Regions from separate parts of the Nonomuraea sp. NPDC050786 genome, predicted to be linked through region 2. Evidence: riboswitches for the same ligand, from Rfam matches in the RefSeq annotation. Region 2 holds a riboswitch; each other region holds the start of a gene.
The links. A riboswitch is a leader RNA that binds a small molecule or an ion and turns the genes downstream of it on or off. The one in region 2 is predicted to bind cyclic di-AMP.
Positions count from the first base shown of each region.

Region 1: another riboswitch for cyclic di-AMP. It lies ahead of AB0H84_RS18555 (CHAP domain-containing protein); the one in region 2 lies ahead of AB0H84_RS43115 (GH25 family lysozyme).
Region 3: another riboswitch for cyclic di-AMP. It lies ahead of AB0H84_RS06240 (C40 family peptidase); the one in region 2 lies ahead of AB0H84_RS43115 (GH25 family lysozyme).

Region 1 covers NZ_JBFAHJ010000008.1:317,868-328,190, reverse strand. Annotated here, with positions in the region: gene AB0H84_RS18610 (heavy metal-associated domain-containing protein) at 1-112, opposite strand, end outside; gene AB0H84_RS18605 (ABC transporter ATP-binding protein) at 121-936, opposite strand; gene AB0H84_RS18600 (iron ABC transporter permease) at 926-1,996, opposite strand; gene AB0H84_RS18595 (ABC transporter substrate-binding protein) at 1,989-3,056, opposite strand; gene AB0H84_RS18590 (hypothetical protein) at 3,312-3,923, opposite strand; gene AB0H84_RS18585 (MarR family winged helix-turn-helix transcriptional regulator) at 4,150-4,533, shown strand; gene AB0H84_RS18580 (hypothetical protein) at 4,619-5,065, shown strand; gene AB0H84_RS18575 (hypothetical protein) at 5,071-5,322, shown strand; gene AB0H84_RS18570 (RNA polymerase sigma factor) at 5,486-6,067, shown strand; gene AB0H84_RS18565 (peroxiredoxin family protein) at 6,120-6,593, shown strand; gene AB0H84_RS18560 (aminoglycoside phosphotransferase family protein) at 6,666-7,616, shown strand; cyclic di-AMP (ydaO/yuaA leader) riboswitch at 7,816-7,964, shown strand; gene AB0H84_RS18555 (CHAP domain-containing protein) at 7,977-8,639, shown strand; gene AB0H84_RS18550 (methyltransferase domain-containing protein) at 8,693-9,457, shown strand; gene AB0H84_RS18545 (NlpC/P60 family protein) at 9,474-10,323, opposite strand, start outside.
Region 2 covers NZ_JBFAHJ010000034.1:75,230-85,552, forward strand. Annotated here, with positions in the region: gene AB0H84_RS43105 (hypothetical protein) at 1-2,542, shown strand, start outside; gene AB0H84_RS43110 (hypothetical protein) at 2,785-3,285, shown strand; cyclic di-AMP (ydaO/yuaA leader) riboswitch at 3,522-3,665, shown strand; gene AB0H84_RS43115 (GH25 family lysozyme) at 3,678-4,454, shown strand; gene AB0H84_RS43120 (VOC family protein) at 4,485-4,901, opposite strand; gene AB0H84_RS43125 (TetR/AcrR family transcriptional regulator) at 4,981-5,598, shown strand; tRNA gene AB0H84_RS43130 (tRNA-Leu) at 5,632-5,708, opposite strand; tRNA gene AB0H84_RS43135 (tRNA-Pro) at 5,842-5,917, opposite strand; gene AB0H84_RS43140 (mechanosensitive ion channel domain-containing protein) at 6,096-7,112, opposite strand; gene AB0H84_RS43145 (ribonucleotide-diphosphate reductase subunit beta) at 7,169-8,164, opposite strand; gene AB0H84_RS43150 (ribonucleoside-diphosphate reductase subunit alpha) at 8,177-10,321, opposite strand.
Region 3 covers NZ_JBFAHJ010000002.1:392,656-402,978, forward strand. Annotated here, with positions in the region: gene AB0H84_RS06200 (DUF5304 family protein) at 1-139, opposite strand, end outside; gene AB0H84_RS06205 (ArsA family ATPase) at 182-1,342, opposite strand; gene AB0H84_RS06210 (SRPBCC family protein) at 1,344-1,781, opposite strand; gene AB0H84_RS06215 (metallophosphoesterase) at 1,839-2,606, opposite strand; gene AB0H84_RS06220 (AMP-dependent synthetase/ligase) at 2,710-4,455, shown strand; gene AB0H84_RS06225 (glycosyltransferase family 4 protein) at 4,464-5,585, opposite strand; gene AB0H84_RS06230 (M48 family metallopeptidase) at 5,594-6,865, opposite strand; gene AB0H84_RS06235 (hypothetical protein) at 6,928-7,716, opposite strand; gene AB0H84_RS06240 (C40 family peptidase) at 7,831-8,346, opposite strand; cyclic di-AMP (ydaO/yuaA leader) riboswitch at 8,420-8,583, opposite strand; gene AB0H84_RS06245 (NlpC/P60 family protein) at 8,907-9,881, opposite strand; gene AB0H84_RS06250 (NYN domain-containing protein) at 9,984-10,323, opposite strand, start outside.

The DNA of each region.
Region 1 (10,323 bases), on a different contig from region 2:
GCAGATCGACGAGGACATCCGTGACGCCGGCGATCTCGCCCACCGCCGTGGTGATCGAGTTCACGCAGTGCTCGCAGTTCATGCCCTGGACGACGTACGTGCTGGTGCTCATGTCACTCCTCATAGGTGTTCGGTGCAGTGAGTGGGTTGCGGTTGGGAGGTCCTTGCGGGGGCTCGTGAGGCGACGGCGATGTGCGGGCGTCCGGTGAGGGGGTGCGGTCCGACGTGGGCGCGTACGCCGAAGACGTCCTCGATGAAGGCCGGCGTCAGCACCTCCAGGGGCGGGCCGTGGCCGGCGACGTGGCCTTCGCGCAGGACGACGACCTGGTCGGCGTAGGCGGCGGCCTGGTCGAGGTCGTGCAGGGCGGCCAGCAGCGTGAGGCCCAGGGAGCGGATCAGGTCCAGCAGGAGGAGCTGGGAGCCGACGTCCAGGTGGTTGGTAGGTTCGTCGAGGACCAGCAGCGGCGCCTGTTGGGCCAGGGCGCGGGCGAGCAGGACGCGTTGCCGCTCGCCGCCCGACAGAGTGGTCAGCAGCCGGTCGGCGGCCCACTCCATGCCGACCCGTTCCAGGGCAGTGACGACCACCGCGCGGTCGGCCGCGCTGTCCCGGTCGAGCAGCCGTTTGTGGCTGTGGCGGCCGGTGGCGACGACCTCGGCGACGGACAGCTGGTCGGCGACCTGGTTGTGCTGGGGGAGCACGGCGCGGTGGCGGGCGGCCTGGCGCGGCCCCATCCGCCACAGGTCCTGCCCGTCCAGCCGGACCACGCCGCCGGACGGGCGCAGCGACCGGTAGACGGTACGCAGCAGCGTGGACTTGCCGCTGCCGTTGGGGCCGACGAGCGCGACGAACTCGCCGGGCCCCGCGGTCAGGGTCACGTCGTTGACGATGGGACGGGCGTCGATGTGGGCGCTGACGCCGGCCAGGTCAAGTCGCATGAGTGCCTCCGGTCGATCGGCGGCGCAGCAGCCAGAGGAAGAACGGCACGCCGAGCCCGGTGGTGAAGATGCCGACCGGCAGCTCGTTGGGCCGGTCGGCGATGCGGGCGGCCAGGTCCACCAGCACCAGGAAGAGCGCCCCGGTCAGCAGGGAGACCGGCAGCAGGCGGCGGTGGTCGGCGCCGACGACGAATCGGATCGCGTGCGGGATCATCAGCCCGATGAAGCCGATGCCGCCGACGACGCTGACCACGGTGGCCGTGAGCAGCGACCCGGCCACCAGCAGCCCGATCCTGAGCGTCGCGACCGGCACGCCGATGGCGACGGCGGCTTCCTCGCCGGCCAGCAGCGCGTTCAGCGCGCGGCCCTGCAGGAGCAGCCAGAGCAGGCAGCCGGCGATGAGCAGGGCGGGCACGGTCAGGTCGGTCCAGGAGGCGCCGGCGACGCTGCCCATGAGCCAGAACATCATGCCCTGCAGCTCTGTGGGGTTGAGCTGGAGCTGCACGAACGTGGTGGCCGCGGTGCAGAGGTAGCCGACGGCGACGCCGGTCAGCACCAGCCAGGAGTCCAGCAGCCGTCCCGCGCGCTGGGCCAGGACGTACACCAGCAGGGCCGACAGCATGGCGGCGGCGAAGGCGGCGCCCGTGACGCCGAGCGCCCCGGCCAGCGCGGTGCTGCCGAGCGCGGGGACCAGCACGGCCCCGAGGGAGGCCGCCGAGGAGACGCCCAGCACGTACGGGTCGGCGAGCGGGTTGCGTACCAGGGACTGCAGCGCGACCCCGGCCACCGACAGGCCGGCCCCGGCGAGCGCGGCCAGCAGCGCGCGCGGGGCGCGGATCTCCCAGACGACCTGGCTGAGCAGCGGGTCCGCCTGCGCGCCCCTACCGGACAGATGCGCCCAGACCACACCCCAGACCTGGCCGAGCGGGAGGTTGACCGAACCGATGGAGATGCCCACCACCAGCGCCGCGACCAGGCCGGCGGCCAGGGCGGCCAGCAACAGCCCGGTCGCCGGCCCGGAGACGAGATGCGGGCGCCGGGACGTCAGGGTGTCACTCACCGGGGTGGACCACCTTGGAGATCTTCTCCACGGCCCAGGCGTTGAGCGGGCCGAGGTACACGCCGTCGGAGACCACCGTGTACGTCTTGGACCTGGACGCGGCCCACTGCGGGTAGGCGGCGAACAGCCTGGCCGCCTCCTGGTCGCCGTTCTCGTCCGGGGTGAACAGCCCGACCACGAGCACGTCGACCTGGGCGGTGGCGAGCTGCTCCTTGTTGAGGGTGCGGGTCATGTCCGCGGTCTGCCCGGCGAACGCGTTGACGGCGCCGGCGGCCTTGATGACGTCGTCGTAGATGCCGCCGGTCATCACGGCGGGCAGTCCGTTGGCGTTCATCATGGACATGCCGGGATAGGCGATGAGCACCTTTCTGGGCGGCATGCCGGCGACGCGGGTGCGTACGGCCTCGACGCGGGCGCGGAGCTTGCCGATCAGGTCGAGCGCGCGGTCCTGGACGTCGAAGATCCGGCCCAGCAGGGCGATGAACTCCAGCGAGGAGTTGATCGACTGGTTGCGGTAGGCGCGCCGCTCCTCCTCGGTGGCCTCGGGCTTGCCCATCGCGCAGTTGACCGGGTTGACCAGCGAGGTGATCCCGGCGGCGGCGAGCTGCTCACGGGTGGCGAACCCGTTCTTGGCGTCGAACCCGCCGGACCAGGTGGACACCACCAGGTCGGGCTTGAGCTTGAGCACCTGCTCGGCGGGGACGTCGAAGTTCTTGTTCATCGTCAGCCCGCCGGTCGGCAGCGCCTTGATCTTGCCGATCATGGACGGGTCGTCGGAGACGCCGTAGCTCTGGGCGTTGGCGAGGACGGCCTTGTCGAGGCCGAGCATGATGAAGCTCTCCACCTCGCCCACGCTGGTCCCGTTCAGGATCAGTACGCGCTGCGGCGGCCGTTGGAAGGTGACCCGCGTTCCGCAGTTGTCGAAGCTCAGGGGATAGCCGGTCCGTCCGGCGGCGGACGTGGTGGAGAGCTCTATGGAGCCGCGGTCGGAGCCGCCGGGGGCACCGCAGGCGGCGGCGGTCAGGGCCACGAGCGCGGCCAGGACGATGACAGATTTCATGCGTGTGCGCTTTCTGGGGGTCGGGTCTGGAGAAGCGCACGCCGCGGCAGGCCACGGAGGTGGCCGGCGCGGCGGCGCCCGGCTGGTGGCCGGAAGACCCACAGATGGCGGAACGAGATCGCACGGCCAGGGCAGGCGTCTGCTCAACGGCGCGCTGAAACCCAGGTGCGGCACTCAGCGGCGCGACCTGTTACGGCACGCTGGATTGGCGCAGCCTGACGAGCCGGCTGGGACAGCCGGCACACGATCTCCGGATCACATGACCACTGCGGGTCCGGCCGGCCCTCCGGGCGGCCCCCGCAGCACGAGGACATGCTTCAGGAACAGCCGGATACGCGCGCCCTCGTCCTCGCGCGCCCGCGGGACCGCCCGCGGCCGGGTGGAGCTCCATCCGGCCGCCATGAGGAACAGGACCAGCAGCGGGCGCAGCACCCATCCGGCCAGCTGCCGGACCAGGGCGCACAGGCCCGCCTCCAGCCAGCGCAGCCAGACGGAGGTGAGCACCACGCTGGCCGCGTGCACGAGCAGCATCCCGAAGCTGGGGAAGCCCGTGGCCTCCGTGTGGTGCATCCCGCTCATCCCGGCCATGTCCGCACAGTGGGCCGCCGCGGCCTGCCGGCTGGAGCTCTGGCTGAGCAGGATGTGCAGGACGACCTGCGACGCGGCCGTCGCGGGGAGGATGGAGGCCAGCGTGCGTTCGCGTCCGGTCAGGGCCAGCGCGGGCAGCAGGAGGAGCAGGAAGCCGCTCGCCGCCGCCGCCGGGTCGAAGGACCCTCCGCCGGCCAGGTGTCCGAGCGTGGCGAGAGCGGCGCACGTGACGGCGAAGCTCGCCGCGCGCACCCACCTCACCACAGAGAACGGACCCATCGTGGCCAGATCCTCCCACACTCTCGCCCAGGTCTGGAGATCAGACGACCCTCGCCGCCGCCGGGTCAGGACGGCGGGCCGCGAAGAGGGATACGCGGCCCGCCCTCGCCCGGTTCGGCCGCGGCGGCAGATCAGGAACTTCTCGTGGTGGTGCCACACTGGTGGGGTGAGTGACGACGGTCGCCCTGCCCCGCCAGTGACCAGCGTCTCCATCGTGGTGCTGACGATGGCCAGGCGCATCGAGAACGAGCTCGGCTCCGCTCTCGCGCCGCTGGGCCTGACGGTCAGCCGGCTGGGGCTGCTGGGGCACATCGCCGGTGTGCCCGGCGCGTCGTACAGCGATCTGGCCCGCATGTCGGGCATCACGGTGCAGAGCGTGCACGCCGCGGTGAAGGCGCTGGTGGCGGCGGGGCTGGTGCGCGACCACACCGTACGCGCGGGCTCGGCCTCCGTGATCGAGCTGACGCCGGACGGCTCCCGCCTGCTCCGGGCCGCCACGGACGCGGTGGGCGAGGTCGACGAGCGGCTGTTCGGCCCAGCGGCCGACCCCATCCAGCGCCGGATCGGCCAGGCGGTCCTCGCCGCCTTCAGGGGCGAATCGGCCGGCTGAGGGGCTCTCGAGCAAGCCAACCTTCAGGGCGGCTGAAGCATGCCCTAAGCTTCAGGCAGCCTGAAGGTTGGAGGAAGAAATGTTGCTGGAACATGTCCTGCTCTCCGTGCACGTGCTGGGCAGCATCGTGTTCGTCGGGGGCTCGGCCGTGGCGACGAGCCTGTTCCCCCGCTACGCGCCCGCGGCGGGCGGAGAGGGGCGCAGCAGGGACGTCGCCGTCGCCCTGCACCGCATCACCGGCGGTTATGCCGCGTTCGGCCTCATCGTGCCGCTGGTCGGAATGGTCATGGCAGGCGTCCAGGGGCGGATGGGCGAGATCTGGATCATCGTCTCCATGGCCCTCACCGCTGCCGCGGCCCTGCTGCTCGCCACGCAGATCTACCCGCGCCAGCGTCAGGCGCTCGCCGACCCCGGCGACGGCGACCCCGCACGGCTGCGGCGGCTGAGCATGCTCGCCGGCTTCTACAACCTGACGTGGGCGATCGTCGTGGTCCTGATGATCGCACGGCCCGGCTCCGGCGCGGGCGCGTGAGGCCCATGCGCCTGCTGCGGATCGCCGCCGCCGCCGAGCTGAGCACGCTGCTCGTCCTGCTCGCGAACCTGCTCACCGTGCACGCCAAGGCCATCACCACCCTCTGCGGCCCGCTGCACGGCGTCTCCTACGTGGCCGTCATCGCGGCCACCTCCCTCGCCTCCTCCACGGCGCCGAACGGCGCCCTGTGGCGGGCCTTCATCCCCGGAATCGGCGGCCTGCTCGCCCAGCGCGCCCTGGGCGTACGGCGAGGCTGACATGACGGACCGCTGACGACGGCCTACGTGGCCAGGCGCCGCCTCGTCCTGCCCGAGCGCGGCGCTTCAGGTCCGAAGCACCCGCCGGTGCCGGCCTGGTGAATCCTTTTGCGGGGTGGGGGCCTCTTATGGGGTGATGACCACGCTGACAAGGAGATGGGGTATGGACGTGGCTGACCGCTCGTGGGCGAGCGCGCAGCTCATCGAGGCCGCGCAGGCCGGTGATCGCGAGTCGATCACCGCGGTGATCCACGGTGCCCATGTGCACGTGCGGCGCTTCGCGGAGCATCTCTGTGCGTCCCCGCAGGACGCCGAGGACGCCGCGCAGGAAGCGTTGATCATCCTCTACCGGAAGATCGGCTCTCTGCGCGCCACGGGGGCGCTGGCATCGTGGATGTTCAGAATCGTCCGGAACGAGTGCCTGCGCCGCGCGCGACTGCTGTTCGACCGCGATGCGGAGGCCGGCGCCGATCTGGCCACCTCGGCCGAGGACGAGGCCATCCGGCGGCTGGAAGCCGAACTCGTCGCGCAGGCGATCAGGGAGCTCCCCGATGTGCAGCGCAGAGTGCTGATCATGCGGGACGTACTGGGCTACCCGGGCCGGAGGGTCGCGGAGGTGCTCGGCCTGAGCAACGCCGCCATGAAGTCCCAGCTGCACCGGGCTCGCACCCGGCTGCGGCTCAGCCTGGGCGACCTGACCGGCCCCGCCGGGGGACCGCATGACCCCGAAGCCGCCGGCGCCTGACCTGAGCCGAGCCGCATTTCCACAGTCCCGAGCTTGAAGAGGGAGTTCCGCCATGCTTGAAACCGGATCGCCTGCGCCCGACGTGGTGCTGGAGGACACCGACGGCCAGGCCGTGCGCCTGTCCGGCCATCGGGGCGGTCATGCCTCGCTGATCTATTTCATGCGCTCGACGTCGTGCCCGGTCTGCAACAGGCACGTCCAAGACCTCATCCGGCGCCGCGACGAGCTCGCGGCCCACGACGTCCAGGTGTTCGTCGCGGTTCCTGAGGACCGTAAGGAAGCGGCCGCGTGGAAGGCCGAGCGCCAGGTGCCGTTCCCCGTCCTCGTAGGGCGCCGGGGGACCCCGCACGAGATGATCGGCCTGAGCAGGAAGGTCTTCGGCTCACTGCAGCAGTCAGGCAGCGTCCTCATCGACTCCCAGGGCGTCATCCGCCACGCCCACGGCGCCACCCTGCCCACCGGCGGCTACGACAAGAAAGGGATCCTTGCCGCGGTGGAGGGTCTTCGCGCCGGCGGAGGCCGCTGACGGCGAACCGGGCGGGAGCCCGCCGCCGGCGGCCTGTTCCCGCTGTATCAGCCTGGCGCGTAAGGTGCCCGAATGATCGAGATACCCGAGGCGTTCGCCCAGAGCACCGTCGAGCGTGAAGGAGAGCCCGGAGCGGCGTGGCTCGCCGAGTTGCCGGCGATCGTGGAGGAGCTGCTGGAGCGCTGGGGAGGCGTGCCGGACGGTGCGGTCATGCACGGGGGCGTCGGGGTCATCGTCCCGGTGCGCCGGCGGGGCGGCGCGGGAGCCGCCGTGCTGAAGGTGTCGTTTCCGCATCCCGGCAACGTCCATGAGCCGGACGCCTTCGCGGCGTGGGAGGGGCGCGGGGCCGTGCTGCTGCACGAGCGCGACGACGAGCGGTTCGCCATGCTGCTCGAGCGGGCACGGACGTCGACGCTGGCGGAGGTCGAAGACGGCGACGAGGTGGTGACGGTCGCAGGGCGGATCAACCGCCGGCTGGCCGTCCCCGCGCCGCCCGGCCTGCTTCGGCTGCGGGAGCAGGCGGACACCTGGGAGCAGGGGCTACGCCGGGATGCCGAGGAACTGGCGCACACGCTGCCGCCGTACGCGGTGGACGCCGCCGTGGCGACCGTCCGCGAGCTGGGCCACGTCCAGCCGGACACCCTCGTCCACGGCGACCTCCATCCCAGGAACATCCTGCGCGCCGACCGTGAGCCATGGCTGGCCGTCGACCCCAAGGGGTACGTCGGAGACCCCGCTTACGACGGCGGCACCCTGCTCAAGTCGCGCGCGTTGACGCTCCTCGAGGCGGATGACCCGCACAAGGCCCTCCGTCGCACGCTGGACGTCTTCGCCGAGGCGGCGGAGCTCGATCGGGAACGCGTCCAGCGCTGGGCCCAGTTCCATGCCGTGCAGGCCGCGTTCTGGGGCCGCCGGCACGGATTCCGCATAGCCCGGGGCGGGCCCCGCTTGGACTGGCTCACCGAACTCGCGGACCGCCTGGCGGAGTCGCTCACGGACGGCTCGGCCGGCCGCAAGGTCTAGAAAGGACAAAGAGCAAGTAGTCAATCTTCTATATTGCGGGTGTTTCGCGCGAATATTCGCCGGTGCTGCTTGCAGCTATATATGCCATTCGAATACTTTCGTGCTACTTAGGCGTATCTGCGGCAGGACCAGACGCCGCACGGCGCCTTCCCGCATTGCCCAGACCGCGCTTCACCTGCGCGAACGACTTCGCGTAGCGGTCGCGCGGCCGCCGAATCCGCGAGCTCGCGGAACCGGGGACCCACCGTTTCTCTGGGGTGAATCGGCGCGCCTCCGCACGAGGCGCCCATAGGGCACTTCCACGCCCGAACCCGTCAGCTAACCCGGTAGGCGGCATGGAAGCAAGGAGCAATACGCCCTATGGTGAAGAACATCTTCACGGGTGCCCTGCAGACCGGAAACCTTTCCCGCCTCGCCCTGTGCATGAGCGTCGCTGTGGGCGCGGTCCTCGCCGGTACGCCGGCCTTCGCGGTCCATCGCCGGCCCGAGACGCGATCGTCGCAATGGGGCACCGTCCAGAAGGCTCCCGGCCAGGTGAGCGCGGAGGAAGTGATCAGAATCGCCGAGTCCCAGATCGGCGTGACGGAGAACGCCGCAGGCGGCGGAACCCCGTTCCAGAGCTGGTACATGTCCTCGCCCCGGGCGGCGGAGACGGCGGCCCGCGACGGCAGCACGCTGCAGTCCTACGCCAACGCCCCATGGTGTGCCATGTTCGTTGCCTGGGTCGGTGAGAAGGCCGGCGCCCGGCCGACCATTGGCTGGGACTCCTACACCGTCACCTGGGCCAGATGGTTCGTGGCCAACAGGCGCTGGGGCACCGTACCCAGGCCCGGTGCCGTGGTCTTCTTCGCCTGGCACACGAGGAGCATCAGCGGCATCGACCACATGGGCCTGGTCAAGCAGGACAACCGGAACGGCACGATCACCACGATCGAGGGCAACACGGACGACGGCCGGGTGGAGGAGCGGATCCGGCCCACGTCCCAGGTGGTCGGCTACGGCTATCCGCAGTACAAGCCCTGACGAGCCCGCCTGCGGTTGACTTCATGTCGACCTTAAGTCGCATGCTGTCCGGCATGTCGCACAACATTGCCGCAGAAGCGGACGTCGCCGCCATGATCGCGTTGCTGGACGCCACCGAAACCCTTCCCGGCGCCGCGGAGCTGCGTACGCGCTCCTACGAGCTGCTGGCTCTCCCGCCGGGCGCCGGCGTCGTCGACGTCGGATGCGGAGCCGGTCGGGCGGTGGCCGAACTGGCCGAACGCGGGGCGCGGGCGGTCGGCGTGGACGTCGTCGACCGGACGGTGGCGCTGGCCGCGCAGCGGTGGCCCGGGCGCGATTTCCGTACGGGGGACGCCTACAGCCTGCCCTTCGAGGACGGTGAGCTCGCGGGCTACCGCGCGGACAAGGTCTATCACGAGATCGACGACCCGGCCCGCGCGCTGCGGGAGGCCAGGCGGGTGCTGGCCGACGGCGGGCACATCGTCCTGCTGGGCCAGGACTGGGACACGGTCGTCATCGACTCCGGCCATCCGGCTCTCACCAGGAGGATCGTGCACGCTCGCGCCGACCTCACCCCGGCGCCGCGAGCCGCCCGCGGCTATCGCAACCTCCTGCTGGACGCCGGCTTCGAGGACGTCACCGTGGAGGTGCACACCGCCGTGTTCACCCACGCGCTGACGCTGTCCATGCTGTCGGGGTTCGCCGAGGCGGTGCGGGGGGCGGGCGCCATCACCGAAGAGGAGGCGGCGGTCTGGCTCGCCGATCAGGAGGAGCGGTCGCGCTCCGGGCGCGGCTTCGTCGCCCTGCCCGTCTTCGTCTCTTCCGGGCGGCGGGTGTGACCCCGCCGTCGGCCTGCTACGGGCGGACCGCGCCGAGGAGGCGGGTACGCCAGTAGTCGTCGAGGTCGACGACCTTGATGACGTCTCCGGTCTGGGGCGCGTGGACCATCTTGCCGTTGCCGGCGTACATGCCCATGTGCCCCAGCCCTTTGCTGAAGAGCAGGTCTCCGGGCTGCAGCCGGTCGAGCGGGACGCGGCGGTCGCTTCCCCAGCCCCACTGCGTCCAGGTGGTGCGGGGCAGCTCGACGCCCGCGCGTCGCCAGGCGGCCTGGGTCAGGCCGGAGCAGTCGTACGAGCCCGGCCCGGTGCCGCCGTACCGGTACGGCTTGCCCACCTGGGCGAAGGCGAACTGCAGGGCTAAGCGGGCGTTGCCGGAGGCCGGGCCGGTGTACTCGATGCCGGGGCTGTTGGGGTCGCCGGTCTTGAAGGCGCCCAGCCTGCGCAGGAGCTTGGTCTGCTCCTTGACCAGCTTGTCGACCTTCGCCTTCTCGTCGCCCACCTTGTCGCGGGCGGTGTCGGCCTCCGCCAGGAGGCGCTTGGCCTCGTTGCGGCGATCGCGCAGCTCCTTGGTGGCCGCGTCGTAGGCCTGGATCTTCGCCGCCCTGGCCTCGGCGATCTGCTGGAGGGAGGCCATGTTGCCCAGCAGCGCCTCCGGGTCGCCCTGGCCGACGAGCCGGCTCCAGAGCGGGTACGGGCCCGACTGGTAGTCGTTGACCGCCGCCGTGACGAGGTCCCGCCGGAGGGCGTCGGCCCGGGCGTCCTTGAGGCCCAGCTCGGCGTTGAGGGCGCCGTACTTCTTCTTGGCGCTCGTGTACGTCTCCGTGGCCTGGTTGTACTTCTCGACCAGCTGGTCGGCCTGCTCGTTC
Region 2 (10,323 bases):
GTTGCTGGCAGGGCCGGACGGGGCGGCGATGGAGGCCGTACTGTCCCGGCTGACGGCGGCGCGGCTGCTCACCGTCGACGAGGACAGCGTCCAGGTAGCTCACGAGGCGGTGATCCGTTCCTGGCCGAGGCTGCGGGGCTGGCTCGCCGAGGACCGGGAACTCGTCCGGCTCCAGCGGCGGCTCACCGACGCCGCCACCGAGTGGGAGCAGCACGGGCGCGAGGACGAGCTGCTGTACCGGGGAACGCGGCTGGCGGCCTGGGAGGAGCGCGCGCTCGACCGGCTCAACGACCTGGAGCACGCGTTCCTGGCGGCCAGCAGGGTACGCGCGCGCCGGGAGCGGGCGGCGGCGGGCCGTCGTGTGCGCGCGGCTCTGATCAGCCTGGTGGTGGTGGCGGCCGTGGTCGGAGTGCTGGCCGTGATGGCGCTGGTGAACGCGAACCGGGCGGAGAAGGAGCGAGATCTCGCGTACTCCCGCCAGTTGGCGGCGTACGCGCGTGGCCAGCTCCAGCTGGACCCGCAGCTCGGGCTGCTGCTGGCCCGGCGGGCATACGCGGTGAGCCCGACGGAGGAGGCCACGGCGGTGCTCCGGCAGGCCATCGTCGACTCGCGGATCCGGCTCATCGTTCCCATCGCCGCGGGCAAGGTCTGCGGCGTCGCCTTCAGCCTGGACGGGCGGCATCTGGCCGCCGCCAGCGGGGACGGCACCCTACGGGTCTGGCAGGTGTCCGCACAAGGGCTGCCCACCGGCGACCCGGTGGTGCTGCACGGCCATGCCGGTGAGGCGTGGAACCCCGTGTTCAGCCCGGACGGACGCTACCTGGCGACTGGCGGCATCGACGGAACGGTCAGCGTGTCCGACTGGGCCGGCGGTGGCGATCCGCTGGTGCTGCGCGGCCACCGCGGCCCGGTGTGGGGCGTCTCGTTCGACCCCGACGGGCGACGTCTGGCGAGTGCCGGGGACGACGGCACGGTGCGGATCTGGACAGCACCGGACGGCGGCAGGTGGACCGGCGGTTCGCCGGCAGGAGGCGGTGCTCCCAAGGCTGCTCCCAAGGCGGCTCCCAAGGTGCTGCGCGGCCACGACGGGCGGGCTCTGCAGGTCGCGTTCAGCCCGGACGGGCGGAGACTGGCCAGCAGCGGCGGCGACGGCACCGTCCGGATCTGGGACCCGGCCGGTAAGGCGAGAACGGTCGTGCTGCGCGGCCACGAGAATTCCGTGGAAGGACTGCAGTACAGCCCGGACGGGCGGAACCTGGTCAGCGGCAGTACCGACGGCACGGTGCGGGTGTGGGACGTGACCGGACATGATGCACCCGTAGTGCTGCGCGGGCACGATGGCACGGTGGAGGGCACGGCGGTCAGCCGCGACGGCCGGAGGATCGCCAGCGTGGGCAACGACGGCACGGTCCGCATCTGGAACATGTCCAGCAACATCGACCCGCTCGTGCTGCGCGGCCATCGTGGGACGACGTGGAACGCGTCGTTCAGCCCGGACGGGCGTACGCTGGCGAGCGCGAGCGATGACGGGACGATGCGGCTGTGGGACGTGGCGTACACCGGTGACGCGACGATCCTGCGCGGTCATACCGGGGGGACCGTGTACGACGCCGCGTTCAGCCCGGACGGGCGACGCGTCGCCAGCGCCGGTATCGACGGCACGATCCGCGTCCAGAGCATCGACGGCAGCGGTGACGCGCTGGTGCTGCGCGGCCACAAGGCGGACGTCCTCGGGGTCGCCTTCAGCCCGGACGGACGGCGACTGGCGAGCACGGGTGCTGACAGCACGGTACGGATCTGGCACGCCGACGGGACCGGCCAGGCCGTCCTGCTGCGCGGCCACCGTGGAAACGTGTGGAACGCCGCCTTCAGCCCGGACGGCACGCGGGTGGTCAGCGGCGGTGACGACGGCACCGTACGGGTCTGGCACACCGACGGGACCGGGGCGCCGGTCGTCATGGACAGCCCGCAGAGGCAGGTCCGGTATGTCGGGTTCAGCCCCGACGGGCAGCGAGTGGCGAGCGCGGGCGTGGACGGCACGATCCTGATCCAGAACGCCGACGGGACCGGCCACCCTGTCATGCTCCGCGGCCACCAGGGCCTGGCGTGGTGCCTCGCCTTCAGCTCGGACGGGCGGCGGCTGGTCAGCGGGGGCAACGACGGCACGATCCGCATCTGGAACACCGACGGGACCGGAGACCCGATCGTCCTGCGCGGCCATCAGGGCGTGGTGTGGAGCGTCGGCTTCAGCCCGGACGGGCGGCAGGTCATCAGCAGTGGCAATGACAACACCGTGCGGATCTGGATGCCGGCCGAGGGGCGCGAGCCAGTGGTCTTCAGCGGCTCCGGCACCGCGGTCAATTCCGTGAAGTTCAGCCCGGACGGGTGGCGGCTGCTCTCGACCTACGACGACGCCACGGTACGGATCTGGCACTGCGAGGTATGCGGCCCCATGCACCAGGTCCAGGCACTCGCCGCCAGGCGCACCATCCGCGAACTGACCCCCGAAGAACGCAGGAACTACCTCGAACCATCCCCTTGATCTCGGCTGTTCGGCGAGGACGATGCGATTGCGACGGTACGCGATCGGCGTGGTGGACGCGTCCCGAGACTCAGGCGCGGAGTTCGGCGCTGCTGCTGCACGCTTCGTCGATTCCTGGTACGTCGTCCGTCGCGCAACTGGAGGAGCACTTGAGGCCTTGACCGTGGAGGCGACGGCCGAGCAGCTGGGCGGCTGCGACGTCCCGTTGACCGCCGGCCGACCGGCGTGGCAGCTTGCGGATCATGAGATTACAGGTCGCCCGTGCCGCCGCCGTCGGAGCGCTGCTCACCCTGACGGCATGTACGCCGGCAGACGGTGGCCGGACCGGGCTTATGCTCGGCGCGGGCGGCCATTTGACGGTGGCGGTGGCCTGGTGCGACCAGGCGCCGGATTCGGTGGTCGTCTACCAGCACTCTGGTGGCGAGTTGCTCGATCAGGCCACGATCAGCGGTCCGGCCCTGCACGGTGAGAAGATCGGGTTCATCGACCTGGATGAGCTGCCCAAGGGCTGGTCCGTGACGGAGGGCGATCTCGACCTGCGCGAGGACCGGTTCTACGAGATCAGGGCGCACAAGACCGGAGTGCAGCTCAGCTACGGCGGGGTCACGCTCAGAGCCGGCCATGAGAAGGGCCTGCACCGGGACGGGATCGTGATCCAGCACTACGACGACGGCTCCGAGTACGGCTACGACGTCAAGCTCACTCAGGACGACCTGAGAAATGCGGCCAAGGAGGCGTGCTGAGGGCCGGCCTCGGCGGGGGCACGTCCAGGCGACCGATTTTTTACCAAGTCCCGCATCCCTTACCGGCACGGCACTTCAGCGCCTTTCAGCCACCGGCACCAGCAAATCGGATTTGCCCTACTTGCACTATCTATGGGCATATGTCTATCTTTTGCCTAATCGCGACATGGATGTGACGAGCTTTCACCACATCGTTGCCGCTTGGTTGACCGGACCGTGCGCTGCTCTTCGCGGGCAGTGTCCGGCCGCCGAATCCGCGCCTCGCGGAGCCGGGGACCCACCTTCTCGGGGTGAATCGGACGCCAGCCCAGCCTGCGCCCGTAGGGCACTTCCAAGCCCGAACTCGTCAGCTAACCCGGTAGGCGGCATGGAAGCAAGGAGTCAATGCCGTCATGCCCGAGCCTCGGCTTGCCGCAATCGCCCACACCCTCAAGAACCGCCTCGATCCCCTCACCCAGCGCCTCAGCTTCGCCGTCGCGGGCGCGATCCTCGCCGGAACCACCGCCATCGCCGGCATTGCCGCCGTGACGCTCGCATCGCCCGCCGGCCAGGTCCCGACGCACGAAGCCCAACCTGAGAGCGCGTCTCTCACTTACGGCCTGGACATCTCGAACTACGAGCCCCTGTACGACTGGAACGCCAGCGCGGCCCAGTTCGGCATCATCAAGGCCACGGAAGGCACGAGCTTCCGCGACGCCTCCTTCGCCAGGCACTGGCTCCAGCTGGGCAAGAAGGGCATCGTGCGCGGCGCCTACCACTACGGCCACCCCCGCAACGACCCCGTCGCGGAGGCCGAGCACTTCCTGTCCGTGGTGAACGCGCAGCCCGCCGAGCCCGGCGACCTGCTGGTCCTCGACCTGGAGACCACCGACGGCAAGTCCGTCGCCGAGGTGAACGCCTGGGCCAAGACGTGGCTGTCGTACGTCAAGGCCAGGACGGGAACCACCCCGATGTTCTACAGCGGCTGGAACTTCGCCAACACCTACGGCAAGGGCCTGGCCGAATATCCGCTGTGGGTCGCCCACTACAGCAAGGCCAAGGGAGCGGTCACCCCGCCCGCCGACTGGAAGTCCTGGACCATCCACCAGTACACCGAGTCCCCCATCGACCAGAACGTCTCCGCGCTCACCGCCGACCAGCTACGCGGCCTGGGCCGCCACGCCGCCTGAGCAGCGCGGCGGTCGGCTTGACGCCTGGGTTCACCCGCTGACGTACTGGTCGGCGTAGGCTTCAGAGGGTGCGATGGGCGTGATGACGTCTATCAGGACGCCGTTGGGATCGGCCACGATGAAGTGCCGCTGGCCGAAGTCCTCGCTGCGCAGTTCGAGCTCAGGTCGCAGCCCCTCACCGGCGACGAGCCGGTCCCACTCGGCGTCGACGTCCTCCACCTCGAAGTTGAGCAGCAGCCCCTGCACCGGCGCGCGATATCCCTCGGGCAGCGTCGGGTGGGTGTGGTCGAGCAGCGCCAGTTCGTACGCCACCGGCCCCGGCCGCCGCAGGCTCACGTACCAGTCCGCCTCGAAGGTCGTCTCGAAGCCGAACAGCCGGGTGTAGAAGTCGTGGGACTCGGCCAACCGCGAGGTGCCGATGACCGGATAGAAGCTGGTCAGGATCACGAAAACCCCTTTCACATACCGCTGGTATGCGAAGGTACAGTATTGACGTACCACCGGTATGTCAACGTGGAGGCAACTCATGACCGACGGGGCCAGGGCCCGCCAGCGCGAGCAGACCAGGCGCGCCCTGCTGCGCGCGGGCCGGCGGCTGTTCGCGACCCGTGGCTACGCCGCGGTCGGCCTGGCAGAGATCGTGCACGCCGCCGGCGTCACCAAGGGCGCGCTCTACCACCACTTCGAGAGCAAGGCCGAGCTGTTCCGCGCCGTCCTCGAACACGTACAGCAGGAGGTCGCTCAGCAGGTGGCCGCGACCGCCGACGCCGAGGACGATCCCTGGGAGCAACTGACGGCGGGCTGCCGGGCCTTTCTCACGGCGAGCACCGACCCGGACGTCCAGCAGATCATGCTCATCGACGGCCCCGCCGTGCTGGGGTGGAGCGACTGGCGCGCCCTGGATGAGGCCGCCTCGGCCCGCCACCTGGCCGAAGCACTCGCCACTCTCATCGAGAAGGGAATCATCACGCCGCAGCCGGTCGAACCGCTCACCCACCTGCTGTCCGGCGCCATGAACGAGGCGGCACTGTGGCTGGCCAGGTCAACCGGCCCCGGCGACCTGGAGGACACCTGGATCGCCCTCTCACAGATGCTCCAGGCCCTACGCCTCAATTCGAACGGCGCCACCTGCCGGGCTTCGTAGCGCCTGCGCAGCGGATTCGTTCGTATGCCGAAGTGCCCCCCCGGGGACTCGAACCCCGACCAACCACGGGTCTGAGCCGTGGGCCTCTACCGAAATTGGGCTAGAGGGGCTGCTCCACGAGAGCGGCTGGACCCCGGGCTTGGCTGGCGTGGGCCGGCCCGGGGCGTGGGCTGGGTCCGGCCGGGGGGCGCCAATCCCGTCGGCCAGGCCGTGGCCCGCGGCCCTTTCCTTTCAGGACCGCTGTCCGAGTGGCAGGATTCGAACCTGCGGTGCTCCTGCTCCCAAGGCAGGCGGGCTGACCGAACTGCCCCACACTCGGTCGTCAACGAAAAAGCCGCCCCGGTGGTCCGAGACGGCTCTCCGAATAATTCGAGGGTTTATCCGGAAAGCCTTCGCGGCAGCTCGGGGAGGATCAGGTGGAAGCTCACTTCGCCGCCTTTCTTCGTGCTGCTGGACAATGTCCACGGTAAAGACTTGATCGGCCCCGCGCCACATATTTAATGGCTCAGGCGGGATTCCGGGGTGTCCACGCGGAAGCGGGGCAGGGAGTCCGGGTAGTTGTCCCTGACGTAGTTGACCAGGAACTCGCGTACGTCGCACTTGAGGTCCCATGCGGACGGCGAGTCCGCGGCGCTCATCAGGGCGCGCAGCTCCACCAGGCCGTTCGTGAGCACGTCGGTGACCTGGAGCGTCCAGTCCTTCTGGTCCCACAGCGGGTTGCCCTGCAGGAACTCGTAGAGCGCGTCCCGCAGTTTCGGCACCGGCACCGACCAGTCCACGCGCAGCAGGACGACGGCGAGGACCCGGCTGCCGTGCCGGGTCCAGTTCTCGAACGGGTTCTGCGTGAAGTAGGACACCGGCAGGACCAGGCGGCGCTCGTCCCACAGGCGCAGGACGACGTACGTGAGCGTCAGCTCCTCGATCCGGCCCCATTCGTCCTCCACCACGACCACGTCGTCGAGCCGGAGGGCGTCGCTGAAGGCGAGCTGGAGGCCGGCCAGGGCGTTGCCGATGGTGGGCTGGGCGGCGATGCCGACGATGGCGCCGGCGATACCCGCCGAGGCCAGGATGCCCGCTCCGAGCGCGCGTACCTGGGGGAACGAGAAGAGCATGGCGCCGATGGCGACCACGATGATGACCGCGGCGGCGATGCGGCGGACCAGCGCGATCTGCGTCCTGATCCGCCGCGCCCTGCGGTTGCGCTCCCCCTCGACCAGCACCAGCCGTTCGAGTACGACGTCCGTCAGCGCGTACGAGACCTGCACGATCAGCCAGGTGACCGCGCCGATCGTCACCAGGCCGAGCGCCCGCTGCACCGTCGCCTCCAGGCCCCGCTCCCCCACGGCGGAGCCGAACATCCCCGGCTCGAAGACGAGGTTGAAGGCGACCACGGCCGCCACCGCGAACGCGGGCCACGTGCAGTGCTCCACCAGGTGCCGGGCGAGCGCCCATTTGCGCCCGGCCTTGTTCAGCACCCTCCGCATCAGCTCAACCAGGAGGATCGAGCCGATCACCGAGATTACGAGAATCGGCCAGTCCGCCAGAGACTGCACGCCTTTGCCCCCAATGTCTAGAAAGTCTCGTCAAAGGTCACATTGCCCTCAACCGCCACTTGATACGCAGAGACCCGCCGTTCGAAGAAGTTCGCCAGCTCCTGGACGTCCTGCAACTCCATGAACGCGAACGGGTTCGCCGAGCCGTACCTCTTGGGCAGGCCCAGCCGGACCAGCCGCTGGTCGGCGACGTACTCGAGGTAGTGGCGCATCTGCTCGACCCCCATGCCGGGCATGCCGTCCCCGCACAGGTCCGCGGCGAAGGCCAGCTCGGCGGCCACGGCCTCCTCCAGCATGAGGGTAACCTGCTTGGCCAAATCATCGCCAAAGAGCTCCGGCTCCTCCGCCCGCACGGTGTCCACCACGCTGAAGGCGAACTCCATGTGCATGGACTCGTCGCGGAAGACCCAGTTCGTCCCGGTGGCCAGGCCGCCGAGCAGCCCGCGGGAGCGGAACCAGTACACGTACGCGAAGGCGCCGTAGAAGAACAGGCCCTCGATGCAGGCGGCGAAGCAGATCAGGTTCAGCAGGAAGCGGCGGCGGTCGTCCTGGCTCTCCAGGCGCTGCAGCTCGTTGATCGAGTCGATCCACTTGAAGCAGAATTCCGCCTTGTCGCGGATCGAGGGGATGTGGTCGATGGCGGCGAAGGCCTTCACCCGCTCGGCGGGATCCGGGAGGTAGGTGTCTAGCAAGGTCAGGTAGAACTGGACGTGCACGGCCTCCTCGAACAGCTGCCTGCTCAGGTAGAGCCGCGCCTCAGGGGCGTTGACGTGCTGGTAGAGGTTGAGCACGAGGTTGTTGGCCACGATGGAGTCGCCGGTGGCGAAGAACGCGACCAGCCGGTTGATCAGGTGCCGCTCCTGGGGCGTCATCCTGGCCAGGTCGGCGAGGTCGGTGTGGAGGTCCACCTCCTCGACGGTCCACGTGTTGCGGATGGCCGCGCGATACCGTTCGTAGAAGTCGGGATAGCGCATGGGCCGGAGGGTGAGGTCCATTCCCGGGTCGAGCAGCATGGCAGGTCTCCTTTACTGGCAGGCCTCGCAGGTCTCCGGGTTCTCCAAGGAGCAGACCGGAGCCGCGACGGTCGTCTGGGCGATGCGGGTGGCGGGGCGGGAGCGCAGGTAGTACGTGGTCTTCAGGCCCCGCTTCCAGGCGTAGGCGTACATCGACGAGAGCTTGCCGATGGTCGGGCTGGCCATGAAGAGGTTGAGGGACTGCGACTGGTCGATGTACGGCTGGCGCGCGGCGGCCAGGTCGATCAGCGCCTTCTGCGGCAGCTCCCAGGCCGTGCGGTAGAGCTGCTTGAGGTCGTCCGGGATGCCCGGGACCTCCTGGACCGAGCCGTCGGCCCGCTTGATGGCGTCGCGCATCTCCTGCGTCCACAGCCCGCGTGCCGCCAGGTCGGCCACCAGATACCGGTTGACCTGCAGGAACTCCCCTGACAGGGTCTCGCGCTTGAACACGTTGGAGACCTGCGGCTCGATGCACTCGTAGCAGCCGGCGATGGAGGCGATCGTGGCGGTCGGCGCGATGGCGATCATGAGCGAGTTGCGCAGGCCGGTCGCCGCGACCTTCTCCCGCAGCGCCGCCCAGCGCGGCGAGGCCCCGGCGCCGTAGTGGTCCGGGTGCAGCACTCCCCCGGCCGCCCGCGTGTCGGCGTACGACGGATGCCGGCCGCGCTCGGCCGCGAGGTCGGCCGAGGTGTCGTACGCGGCCAGCGCGATCTCCTCGGCGATCCGCGTGGACAGCTCCAGGGCGCGCGGCGAGTCGAACGGCAGCCGCAGCGCGAAGAAGACGTCGGCCAGGCCCATCACGCCGAGCCCGATCGGCCGCCAGCGCCGGTTGGCCGCCTCGGCCTCGGGGGTGGGATAGAAGCCCAGGTCGATGGTCCTGTCCAGGAAGCGCACGGCCGTGCGCACGGTGCCGCGCAGCCGCTCCCAGTCCATGTCACCACCGGCGAGGTGGCCGGCGAGGTTGATCGAGCCGAGGTTGCAGACCGCCGTCTCCCCGTCGCTGGTGACCTCCAGGATCTCGGTGCACAGGTTGGAGAGGTGGATGACGTTCTCGGGGCGGGCGGTCTGGTTGGAGGTGCGGTTGGCGGCGTCCTTGAACGTCATCCAGCCGTTGCCGGTCTGGGCGAGCGTGCGCATCATCCGGCCGTACAGCGTTCTCGCCGGGATCTGCCGGACATATCGCCCGGCGGCCTCGTAGTCCCGGTACGCCGCCGTGAACGCCTCCCCGTACAGGTCGGTCAGGTCGGGCACCTCCTTGGGGTCGAAGAGCGACCAGACCTCGTCCGCCTCCACCCGGCGCATGAACTCGTCGGGCACCCAGTTGGCCAGGTTGAGGTTGTGGGTGCGGCGGGCGTCCTCGCCGGTGTTGTCGCGCAGCTCCAGGAACTCCTCGATGTCGGCGTGCCAGGTCTCCAGGTAGACGCAGGCCGCGCCCTTGCGCCGCCCGCCCTGGTTGACCGCCGCGACGGAGGCGTCGAGCGTGCGCAGCCATGGGACGATGCCGTTGGAGTGGCCGTTCGTGCCCCGGATCAGCGAGCCGCGCGAGCGCACCCGGGTCCAGGCGATGCCGATGCCCCCGGCGTACTTGGACAGCCGGGCCACCTGCCCGTACCTGTCGTAGATCGCCTCCAGCTCGTCGCGCGGCGAGTCGAGCAGGAAGCACGACGAGAGCTGCGGCCGGCGCGCGCCCGCGTTGAACAGCGTGGGCGAGCTGGGCAGGTACGACAGCGTGGACATGAGCGCGTAGAGCTCGGCGGCCTCCTCGACCGACTCCGACAGCCCGCAGGCCACGCGGAGGAAGAAGTGCTGCGGCCGCTCCAGCACCGCCCGCGTCTCGGGGTGGCGCAGCAGGTAGCGGTCATAGACCGTACGCAACCCGAAATACTCGAACCGGTCGTCCGCCTCCGCGGAGACCAGCGCGTCCAGCTCCGGCGCGTGCGCGGCGACGAACTCCGCCAGCCCGTCCTGGATCAGCCCGGCCGCGTGGGTGGCGGCGATGGACTCGGAGAACGACCGCACCCCGTGCGCGGCCGCCTCGTCGGCGATCTCTTCGGCCAGCAGCCGGGCGGCGACCCGGGAGTTGGCCGGATCGGCGATGACCCGGGCGGCGGCCTCCTCGATGGCCAGACGACGGTCGATCCCGATGATCTGCGTCACGT
Region 3 (10,323 bases), on a different contig from region 2:
CGGTGAACGAGTTGAACACGCTCTTGCCGACCTGGCGGGTGGCCCGCCCCTGGATCGACTCGAACAGCTTGCGCGCCTCGTCGGCGACGGTGCCGATCGGGTCTCTGTCGTTGTCGCTGCTGTTGTTGCTCTCGGTCATGGGCCCTCCCTGCCTCTGGGGTCGCTCATCCTCCTCAACTCATCAGGACGCGGATTCGCTCCCCGGGCTGAAACCTACCCGCAGCACGCCGTCCCGGAGCGCCGCTCCACTGATCTTCCTGCGGGACAGCGCGGTGGGCAGCGCCAGGATCCTCCGGTACGGCCCCGCCGTGACGATCAGCTCGTCGCCCTTGCGGGCCAGGTCGACGTCGCCGCGGTCGGCGCCGGGCAGGGCGAGCACCAGCTCGTCGGCGCTCATCCGCAGTGGCGGCTCGACGGCGTGGGCGGCGAACGGGTCGGAGTCGCCGTACATCGCCTCGCCGACCGAGGCCAGCGCGTCCGTGCCGACGGGCTCGGCGGGCAGGTAGGGGACCACGTGGATGGGCAGCGGCGCGAACGACTGCTCCGCCTCGGCCAGCAGCCGCGTCTGCGCCGCCGCCCACTGGGCGCGCCACTCGTCGGCGCCGTCGGAGGGGAAGACCCGGTTGGCGATGACGGCGTCGACGCGGTAGCCGTACAGGCTGAGCGAGGTGAGGGTGCGTCTGGCCTCGGCGAGCACCACGGACTCCGGCGTGAACACCAGCCGGACCGAGGCGTGGTCGCCGGTGAGCAGCTCGCGGACCTCCATGAGGCCGCGGTGCAGGCGCTCGCCCGCGCTCATGACCTCCTCGCCGGGCGCGCTGACGTGGGCCACGCTGCGCACGAACGGCGAGACGAGCCGCACCAGCTTGCGGCCGACCGGCAGGAGCCTGCTGACGTGCCAGTCGAGCGCCTCGGGCAGGGCCAGCAGCCGCAGCGTCTCGGCGGTGGGCGCGCAGTCGACCACGATCACGTCCCAGCGGCCCTCGCGGGCGTGCTCGCGCAGCTCGAGCAGGGCGATGACCTCCTCGGCGCCGGGCAGCACGGTGATCTCCTCGGAGGTGATCTCGTCGAGGCCCAGCTCGCCCAGCACCCCCTTGGCGTACTGCTGCAGCTCGCCCCAGTGGTGCTCCAGCGACTTCTGCGTGTCGACCTGGTGGAGGTGGAGGCCCGGCGCGATCTCTCCGGGCTCCACGGCGAGCGCGTCGGCCAGCGAGTGCGCGGTGTCGGTCGAGACCACCAGCGTCTTGAGCCCGCGCCTGGCGGCGAGCGTGGCCGTGGCGGCGGCGGCCGTGGTCTTGCCGACGCCGCCCTTTCCCGTGAAGAGCAGGACCCGGGGACTCAACTCAGCGACCTTCGACGCGCTTCTTGAGGCCCTTGAGCGCGGTGTCCACGATCACCTTCTCCGCCTTGCGCTTGACCAGGCCGATCATGGGGACGCTGAGATCGACCGTGAGCTCGTACGTCACCTCCGTGCCACTGCCCGTGTCGGCGAGCCGGTAACTCCCGCGGAGATCGGAGACCATCTTCCCCGGCTCGACCACCTTCCAGCTCACGCCGTCGTCGCCCTGCCAGGTGTAGCCGAGGGTGTAGGTGTCGCTGATCATGCCGGCGTCGAGGACGAACCGCACCGTCTCCGGCCTGCCGTCGCCGTCCATGGTGAGGACCTCGGCGCTCTTGACCTGCCCGGCCCACTCCGGGTACGTGGGGAAGTCCGCGATCACCGCCATGACCTCGGGCCGGCCTGCGCTGATGGTGGTGCTCGAAGTGGTGCGATCAGCCATGCGACCACCGTAGTGCACAACCCGCTACTTGCGATGGAGCCAACCTGTTGGACGGCGTCACCACTCGAGGACGAACGGGACGCCCCTTCCCCGGAAGTGGCCGACGTTCACGCATTCGGTGCGGCCGATGCGGGCGCGCGCGTGGAGCGGGTTGTGCACGTGCCCGAACAGGGCATAGCGCGGCTGCGTACGCCTGATCGCCTCCAGGGTGGCCTGGCTGCCGCGCTCGAACCTCCTGGCCACGACGTCGTAGAGCAGCTCGGGCACGGCCGGCGGGATGTGGCAGCAGAGCACGTCGACCTCGCCGACCGCCTCGACCTTGGCGGCGTACTCCTCGTCGCCGATCTCGTACGGCGTGCGGTAGGCCGTCCGCAGCCCGCCGCCCACGAACCCGAAGCGCAGGCCGCCGATCTCCGCCACCTCCCCGTCGAGCACCTGGAGGCCCGGCCGGAGATAGTCGGCCCACAGGCGCGGCAGGTCCACGTTGCCGTACGTCAGGTAGGCCGGGGTGGGCATGGCGGCGAAGAGGGTCTCGTACTGGGAGCGCACGCGGCGTTCGATGTGCTCGCGCGGGTCGCCGTCGAGCGTGGCCCACAGGCGCGCGGACATGGCCCTGGCCTCGTCGAACCGCTTGGCCGTGCGCAGCGCGATGAACTCGGCGGCCTGCTCCGCGCCGAACAGGTCGGGGAAGATGCCCTGCGCGTGGTCGTCGTAGTCGATGAAGAGGATCAGGTCGCCCAGGCAGACCAGCGCGTCCGCGCCGTCGCCCGCCCTGGCCAACGCGTCGGCTCTGCCGTGGACGTCGCTGACGACATGGACCTTCATGGAGCAAATCTTAAATGTCCGGCTGCTAGCGTGAGCGTTGAGACTACCCGTCCGTAACTTGACGCGGTAACGTCCAGGCGGTCCCCGAAGAGGAGTTTGATCCGTGCGCGAGTACAGCGTTCCCGTCCTGGTCGATGTGCCTGCTTCCGCCAGCCTGTCCGACATCGTCTTCCGGCGGGCCGAGCAGGAGCCGGGCGCCGTGGTGATGCGCCGCAAGAGCGGCGCCGGCTGGCCGGCGGTCACCGCGTCGGAGTTCCGCGACCAGGTGGTCGAGGTGGCCAAGGGACTGATCGCGGCGGGGATCTCGCGCGGCGACCGGGTCGCGCTGATGTCGCGCACCCGGTACGAGTGGACGCTGGTCGACTACGCCGTCTGGACGGTCGGGGCGGTCACCGTGCCGATCTACGAGACGTCCTCGGCCGAGCAGGTCCGGTGGATCTTGTCCGACAGCGAGGCCAAGGCGGTCTTCGTCGAGCTGGACGAGCACGAGGAGACCGTCAGGGAGGCCGCGCCCGAGCTGAAGCAGGTCTGGCGGATCGACGGCGCCCTGGACACAGGCGACGTCTCCGACGCCGACGTGGACGAGCGGCGCGAACAGGTGGTCACCGCCGACCTCGCCACGGTCGTCTACACCTCGGGCACCACCGGACGTCCCAAGGGCTGCCGCATCACCCACGACAACCTGCTCTTCACCGCGCTCAACGTGCTGCGCGGCCCGCTGGAGCCGCTGTTCGCCACTAAGGACCCGGCGGCGCTGCTGTTCCTGCCGCTGGCGCACATCCTCGCCCGGATCATCCAGGTGGTGCTGCTCGAGGCGGGCGCGGTCATCGCGCACACCCCCAACATGAAGAACGTCGCCCCCGACCTGCAGGACTTCCGGCCCACGTTCCTGCTGGGCGTGCCCCGGGTGTTCGAGAAGGTCTACAACGGCGCCGAGCAGAAGGCCATCGCGGGCGGCAAGGGCAAGATCTTCGCCCGCGCCGTGGACGTGGCGATGGACGCGAGCCGCGCCTCCGCCGCCGGCGCGCCGCTCGGGCTCCGGCTGAAGCACGCGCTCTTCGACCGGCTGGTCTACGCCAAGCTCCGCGCGGCCACGGGCGGCCGCCTCTCGGCCGCGGTCTCCGGCGGCGGCGCGCTCGGCGAGCGGCTCGGCCACTTCTTCAGGGGCGTAGGCATCGAGGTCTTCGAGGGGTACGGCCTGACGGAGACCACAGGACCGTGCACGGTCAACATGCCGTACGCCAACAAGATCGGCACGGTCGGCAAGCCGCTGCCCGGCGTGACCCTGCGCATCGCCGACGACGGGGAGATCCTGGCCAAGGGCAGGAACGTCTTCCACGGCTACTGGAAGAACGACGAGGCCACCGCCGACGCGATCGACGACGGCGGCTGGTTCCACACGGGCGACATCGGCGAGCTGGACGCCGACGGCTACCTGCGGATCACGGGGCGCAAGAAGGAGATCCTGGTGACCGCGGCGGGCAAGAACGTCGCCCCCGGGCCGCTGGAGGACGCGCTGCGCGCCCACCCGCTGATCTCCCAGGCCATGATCGTCGGCGACGGCCGCCCCTTCGTCGCCGCCCTGATCACGCTCGACCCCGAGGCCGTGCCCGCCGGATCCGCCGTGGCGGAGCTGCGCAAGGACGCCGCGGTGCTGGCGGACGTCCAGGCGGCGGTGGACCGGGCTAACCTGCAGGTGTCGAAGGCCGAGCAGATCAAGAAGTTCCTGATCCTGGAGAACGACATCACCGAGGACAGCGGGCACCTGACGCCCACGCTGAAGGTCAAGCGCAACCTGGTCATGCGCGACTTCGCCAAGGAGATCGACGAGCTCTACGACGGGAAGTAGCCCGGCGCTCAGGGCGCCTGGAGGAGGGTGCGGAACCGGGCGGCCACGTGGTCCCACGCCCATTCGCGGGCGATCCAGTCACGCCCGCCCGCGCCCATCTTGCGGGCCTTGTCGGGGTCGCCCAGCAGCTCGACGATCGCCTGGGCGACCTCGCCCGCGTCCTCGCCGTCCACGACCAGCCCGGTCTCGCCGGGCCGCACGGCGTCCGGCGCGCCGCCGGACGCGCCCGCCACCACCGGCAGCCCGGTGGCGGACGCCTCCAGGAACACGATCCCGAGCCCTTCCACGTCCACCCCCTTCCACCGGGTACGGCACGGCATGGCGAACACGTCGGCGGCCGCGTAGTAGCCGGGCAGCGCGGCGGCGGGCACCGTGCCGGTGAACCTGATCGACTCCCGCCCCGCCGCCAGCCGTTCCAGCCTGCCGCGGTGCGGCCCGCCGCCCACGAGCAGCAGCACCGCGTCCGGCACCGCCCGCAGCACCTCGGGCCAGGCCCTGATCAGCTGGTCCTGGCCCTTCCTCGGCACCAGGCGCGACACGCAGACGACCACCGGCCTGCCGTCCAGGCCCAGCCGGGCCTTGGGCGCGCCGGGGTGGAACAGGGTGACGTCCACGCCGGGCGCGAGCCGTACCAGCTTCTCCGGGGGGATGACGGCGACCAGGCGCTGGCGGGTGTACTCGCCCAGGTAGGTCACCACGTCGGCGTGCCGGCCGATCCTGCGCAGCGCCGCGCGGAAGCCCGGCGCGCTCGCCCACGAGGCCTCGTGGCCGTGCGTGAGCATCACCACCCGCCGCGCGCCCGCCGCGCGCAGGCGGGGCGCGAGCAGCCCGAGCGGCGCCGCCGCGCCGAACACCACGGTCCGCGCGCCGTGCTCGGCCACCAGCCGGGCCGCCCTGCGCGCGACGGCCGGGGTCGGCAGCATCAGCCGCGTCGGATGCCGCACGATCGGGTACGGCTGGCGCTCGTCGAACTCCTCGCAGCCCGGCCAGGCGGGCGCGTAGACGGCCACGCCAGGCGTCCGCAGGGCGAGGCCGTGCACGAACGACTGGATGCCGCCAGGTCTCGGCGGGAAGTCGTTCGTGACGATGAGCACCTTGCCCCCGGCACCCGACTCCGCACTGGAATCCACCGCCCCTGTCACTGCACTGGGACGCCGTTCACCTTGGCCCATGCGCGGGCCATGGCGATGCGCTCAGGTGTCGAAGGGTGGGAGGCATAGAGCACATATTCCACCGCATCCGGCGACAGGTCGGAAACGTTGGTGACGGCCAAGCGCTTCTGCATGGCGATGAACGTGGCCGGATCGCGCGTGAGGTCGAGCGCGTGCAGGTCGGCCCTGGCCTCGATGTGCCGGCTGACCAGGTTCTGGGCCGGACCCATGATCAGCGAGCCGAGCGTCATCAACCCCATGATCGCGCCGACCGCGCGGGGGTCGCCGATCGACGTGACGCCCGTGCGGCGGCGTACGGGGTCGAAGACCAGGAACAGCAGCATGGCGCCCAGAGCGGCGGCCAGGGCGCCGATCAAGGTGCCGTAGAGGACGTCGTTGTGCTTGGCGTGGCCCAGTTCGTGCGCCACGACCAGCTCGACCTCCCGCAGCGGGGCCTTGAGCAGCGTGTCGTAGACGACGATCCGGCGCGTGGCGCCGAAGCCGGACACGTACGCGTTGAGCGCCGTCGTCCTGCGCGAGGCGTCGGCGATCAGCACGTCCTCGACGGGCACGCCGTCCCGCTGGGCCATGGCGAGCAGGCTCGCGCGGAGCGCGCCCTGCCGCATGGGCGTGAAGTCGTTGAACAGCGGCTCGAACACCACCGGATAGATGAACGACATCGCCACCGTCAGCGCGAAGGCCCCGGCGGCGGCCGGGATCCACCAGCGCTTGATCCTGCGGGCCAGCGCCATGAGCACGAGGAGCATGAGGCAGAGGATGAACGTCTCGACGCCGATGTTCTTGAGCCGGTCACCGGCCCAGGCCCCCCAGTCCTGGGTGGACAGGCCGTAACCGCGCAGCATCGTCTCGAACCAGATCCCGAGCGGCAGCTTGAGCAGCTCGACGATGACGGTGATGACGACGACGCCGAGCACCACGCGTATCCACCACGGGCCTTTGAGCCAGCCCACGGCCTTCGCGCCGAGCGGGGTGGCCACGAGCAGACCGGCGAGGAGGAGCGTGAGCGCCAGCGACAGGTAGCTCGGCACGGTGGTGGCCGCGTCGAACGCCTCGGCCCTGGCGATCTGCGCGGCGGTGAAGTCACGCGCGGGGTCCGGCGGCCCGGAGGCGAGCAGGCGCCAGGGCGTGCTGAAGGCGGCCACGGCCAGGATGATCAGGGCGAGCACCACGGCCGCCACCGCCGCCTGCCGCCTCAGCCGTTGCCCGCCGGCGGCCTCACGCGCTCCGTCCCCGTTCACGGAGATACCTTCCCCATGCCCCTGCCCCCCTTGAGCGTGAACGTCCACGCCGCTCCTCTCCCTCACGCGAGCTGGTCCCGCACGTAGTCGCGCCACCGTGCGGTCAGCGTGGCCGCGGACAGCCCGAGCGCGGCGAGCGCCCGATCGACGCCGGCTGCCCGGGCATCACGGTAGAGCCTCACCAGCGTCCCCTCACCGAACCGGTCCGCGAGGAAGCGACACGCCAGCCAGGCCTCCTGGTACGCCCGCGCGAGCCGTACGGGGTCCCGACCGTCGGCCGCGAAAGCGGCAGGTCCGGGCAATTCCCCTGGGAGCCGCCCGGAACGCACCTCGGCGGCGAGCTCGGCGGCGGCGGTCCGCACGGGGAGCCCGGAGTCGCGGTACCCCACGTAGTCGGCGAACCCCTCGTAGAGCCAGACGGGCAGGTGGTCGGTGCCCGCGGCGACGTGGGTGAGCTCGTGAGCGAGTACGACGTCCTTGCCGGTGGGGTTGAGCTTGGCGAAGAGCTCGGGGACGACGATCACCCGGCCGCCGTCGGCCAGCGCGGCCAGCCCGTCGACCTGTCCCACCCCGGCCAGCCGGGCGGCCTCCGCGGCGGAGCGGGGGACGACGATCAGCGGTCGTACCGGCCGGCCGAGCACGACCGAGACCCGCCGCCCTGCCGCGTCGGCCCGGCGCGCGAGCTCGTGGAGCTCGCCCTCCGGGGCGTGGTGGCCGACGACGACGGAGCGCGCTCCGTGGATCACGACCGCACCGTCACGCCACAGCCCGCGGGCCTGCGGCGGCAGGATCGGCGCATCGAGGGTGGGGGCGGCGGCGGGGGCGAGAGCGAGGAGCGCGATGGAGACCATCGCCAACCTTCGACTCACCCACCCGGACACGACGCCCGATCGTAGTCGGCCCACGGAGACTTCAGCGCAAAAGAGCGAGCCCCCGCCCGAAACGCGTTCGGGCGGGGGGCTCGGTCACATGCCGGGACGGACGGCGCCGACGAAGGACGCCTTGCGCCATCTGCTCAGCTTGTCGATGCGTACCCGTTCGCCTGTCCGCGGCGAGTGGACCATCTTGCCCTTGCCGACGTACATGCCCACGTGGCCGAGCCCGCTGAAGAACATCAGGTCGCCCGGCTTGAGGTGCCGCCAGGAGACCTTGTTCTTGATGCGGACGAACTGGCTGCTCGCCACGCGCGGGATCCGCACGCCGGCCTTCTTCCAGGCGTACTGGACGAGGCCGGAGCAGTCGAACGAGCCAGGACCCGTGCCTCCGTACCGGTACGGGTCACCGATCTGGTGCTTGGCCACCGCGACGGCCTTGCGGGCCTTGGACTTCTGCCGGGCGGCCTTGGCCGCTCTGAGCGCCGCGGCCCTGGCCGACTTCGAGGTGCGGGCGGCCGTGGCCGCCGTGGCCGCCGAAGCGGCCGTGTTCGTCGCCGCCTGAGCCGTCGGGGCATGGAGGACCACACCTCCGGCCGTCACGGTCATCGTGAGCGCTGCGCCACTCAGGGCAAGGCGGGACAGACGGGGGTTATGCGGGGACGTAGACAGGATTTCTCCTTGGGACTTCCACGAACGCCTACCGGGTTAGCTGACGGGTTCGGGCCTGGAAGTAGCCCTACGGCGCGACTGGCGCCGATTCACCCCTGATCCCTGGGGACTACTGGGATCGCTGGGTCCCCGGCTCCGTGCCTCCTGGCTGCACGGACTCGGCAGGTCACCGCCCGATCAAGGTGAAACGGGGATAGGGGCGGCAACCGGCGGATCTTCAGGGCGCGGAGGACATGGCTTGTTCAACGCGACGACGCCAGAAGCTATGCGGAACCGTCAAGAAACAGCAAAGCGAGACATGCGCTGTAAAGATCAGATAAAGGGGGCTGTCAGATGACAAGCCGCTGCTGGAACGCCAGGTTCCGTTATCGGAATGTGACACTGCTCACATTTGGCTTCAGGGTGGCTTGTCAGGTGGCAAATGTCGCGTTTGTCACATTTCTTCTGGAACGTTCCAAGAACGGACAGGCCCCGTAGCGGGACCGGAGAAAAGGCGGTTACGGGCGGATGGCTCCCACGAGGCCGCTGCCGTAAGAGGAGAGCTTGACGACCTTGACCACGTCGCCGGTCTGGGGCGCGTGGACGATCTGCCCGTTGCCGGCATAAATGCTGACGTGGCCCAGTCCGTTGCTGAAGATGAGGTCCCCGGGCCGGAGTTCACTCAGGGAGACCTTGCGGCCGGCCCCCCACGCCCACTGCTGCCACGTCGTACGCGGCAGCGACACGCCACCGGCGCGCCACGCCGCCTGGGTCAGGCCCGAGCAGTCCCAGCCGTTCGGTCCGGTGCCGCCGAACACGTACGGCTTGCCGACCTGCGCGTAGGCGAAGCGCAGGACGGCGGCGGCGTTGCCCGAGGCAGGACCCGTGTACTTGATGCCGACGCTGTGCGGATTGCCGGGATTGTAGGCATTCAGCTTGTCCAGCAGCTTCTTCTGCTGGCTGATCAGCTTCATGACCTCCTTGCGCTCCTTCTCGACGCCGTCCCGTTCCCTGTCCGCCGCCTCCAGCGCCTGCTCCGCCTTGTCCCGCTCCGTCTTCAGCCCGCGGTTCTCGCGGTCGAACGCGGCCAGCTTCGCCGCCTCCTCCTTCGAGATCTGCCCGGCCAGCGTCAGCCCCGTCAGCAGCGCCGAGGGGTCGTCCGTGCTGACCAGGCCGGGCAGGGAGGTCGGGTAGGCACCGAGCTTGTAGCCGTTGACGGCCATGTTGATCACCTGGGCGCGCAGGTCCGCGACGGTCGCCAGCTTGCGCTCGTAGCTGTCGTTCAGCTTGGTGTAAGCGCTCTTGGCTTCCTTGAAGCGCTCCGTGGCGGTGTTGTAGCGGTCGACGACCTTGTCCGCCTTGTCGTTGAGCTTCTCGAGCTTGGCCTTGGCCTGCCGGAGCGTCGGCTTGGGATCAGCGAGGGCCGGACCTATCGGGGACAGGATCAGCCCGAACGCGAGACCCGCGGCCACCGGCACCCTGCCAAACCTCACTGTGTCGCCTCCCAGGGATGATGTCTGGGGCGAAATAGTACAGAAGTGGCGGGTGAGGTCTCACCCAAAGAGGTAAATCGTGATGGACGGCCAGGCCGTAATCTAGCCCCGGCCCAGCCTGCGCAGCAGCAGGCCAGACGGAACGGGTCTGGCTCCCATCCGCCTGACGGACTCGGCCACCTCGCGGTCCGACGACACCACGGCGATGGCCCGGCCGGGCGGCTCGGCGCGGACGAGCTGGCGGATCAGGTCGTCGGCGATCTCCCCGGGGTCGCTGAACAGCACCCGCACCCCCCGCGGCGCCACCACCTGCACGGGGGCGTTGAGCTCGGCCCCGTCGAACACCACGGTCACCTCGACCCTGGTCTGCGCCACCAGCCCGCCGAGCCCGGTCATCAGCCGGTTGCGCTGGTCGGCCAGGGTGAGCGTGCCGTAGCCGGTC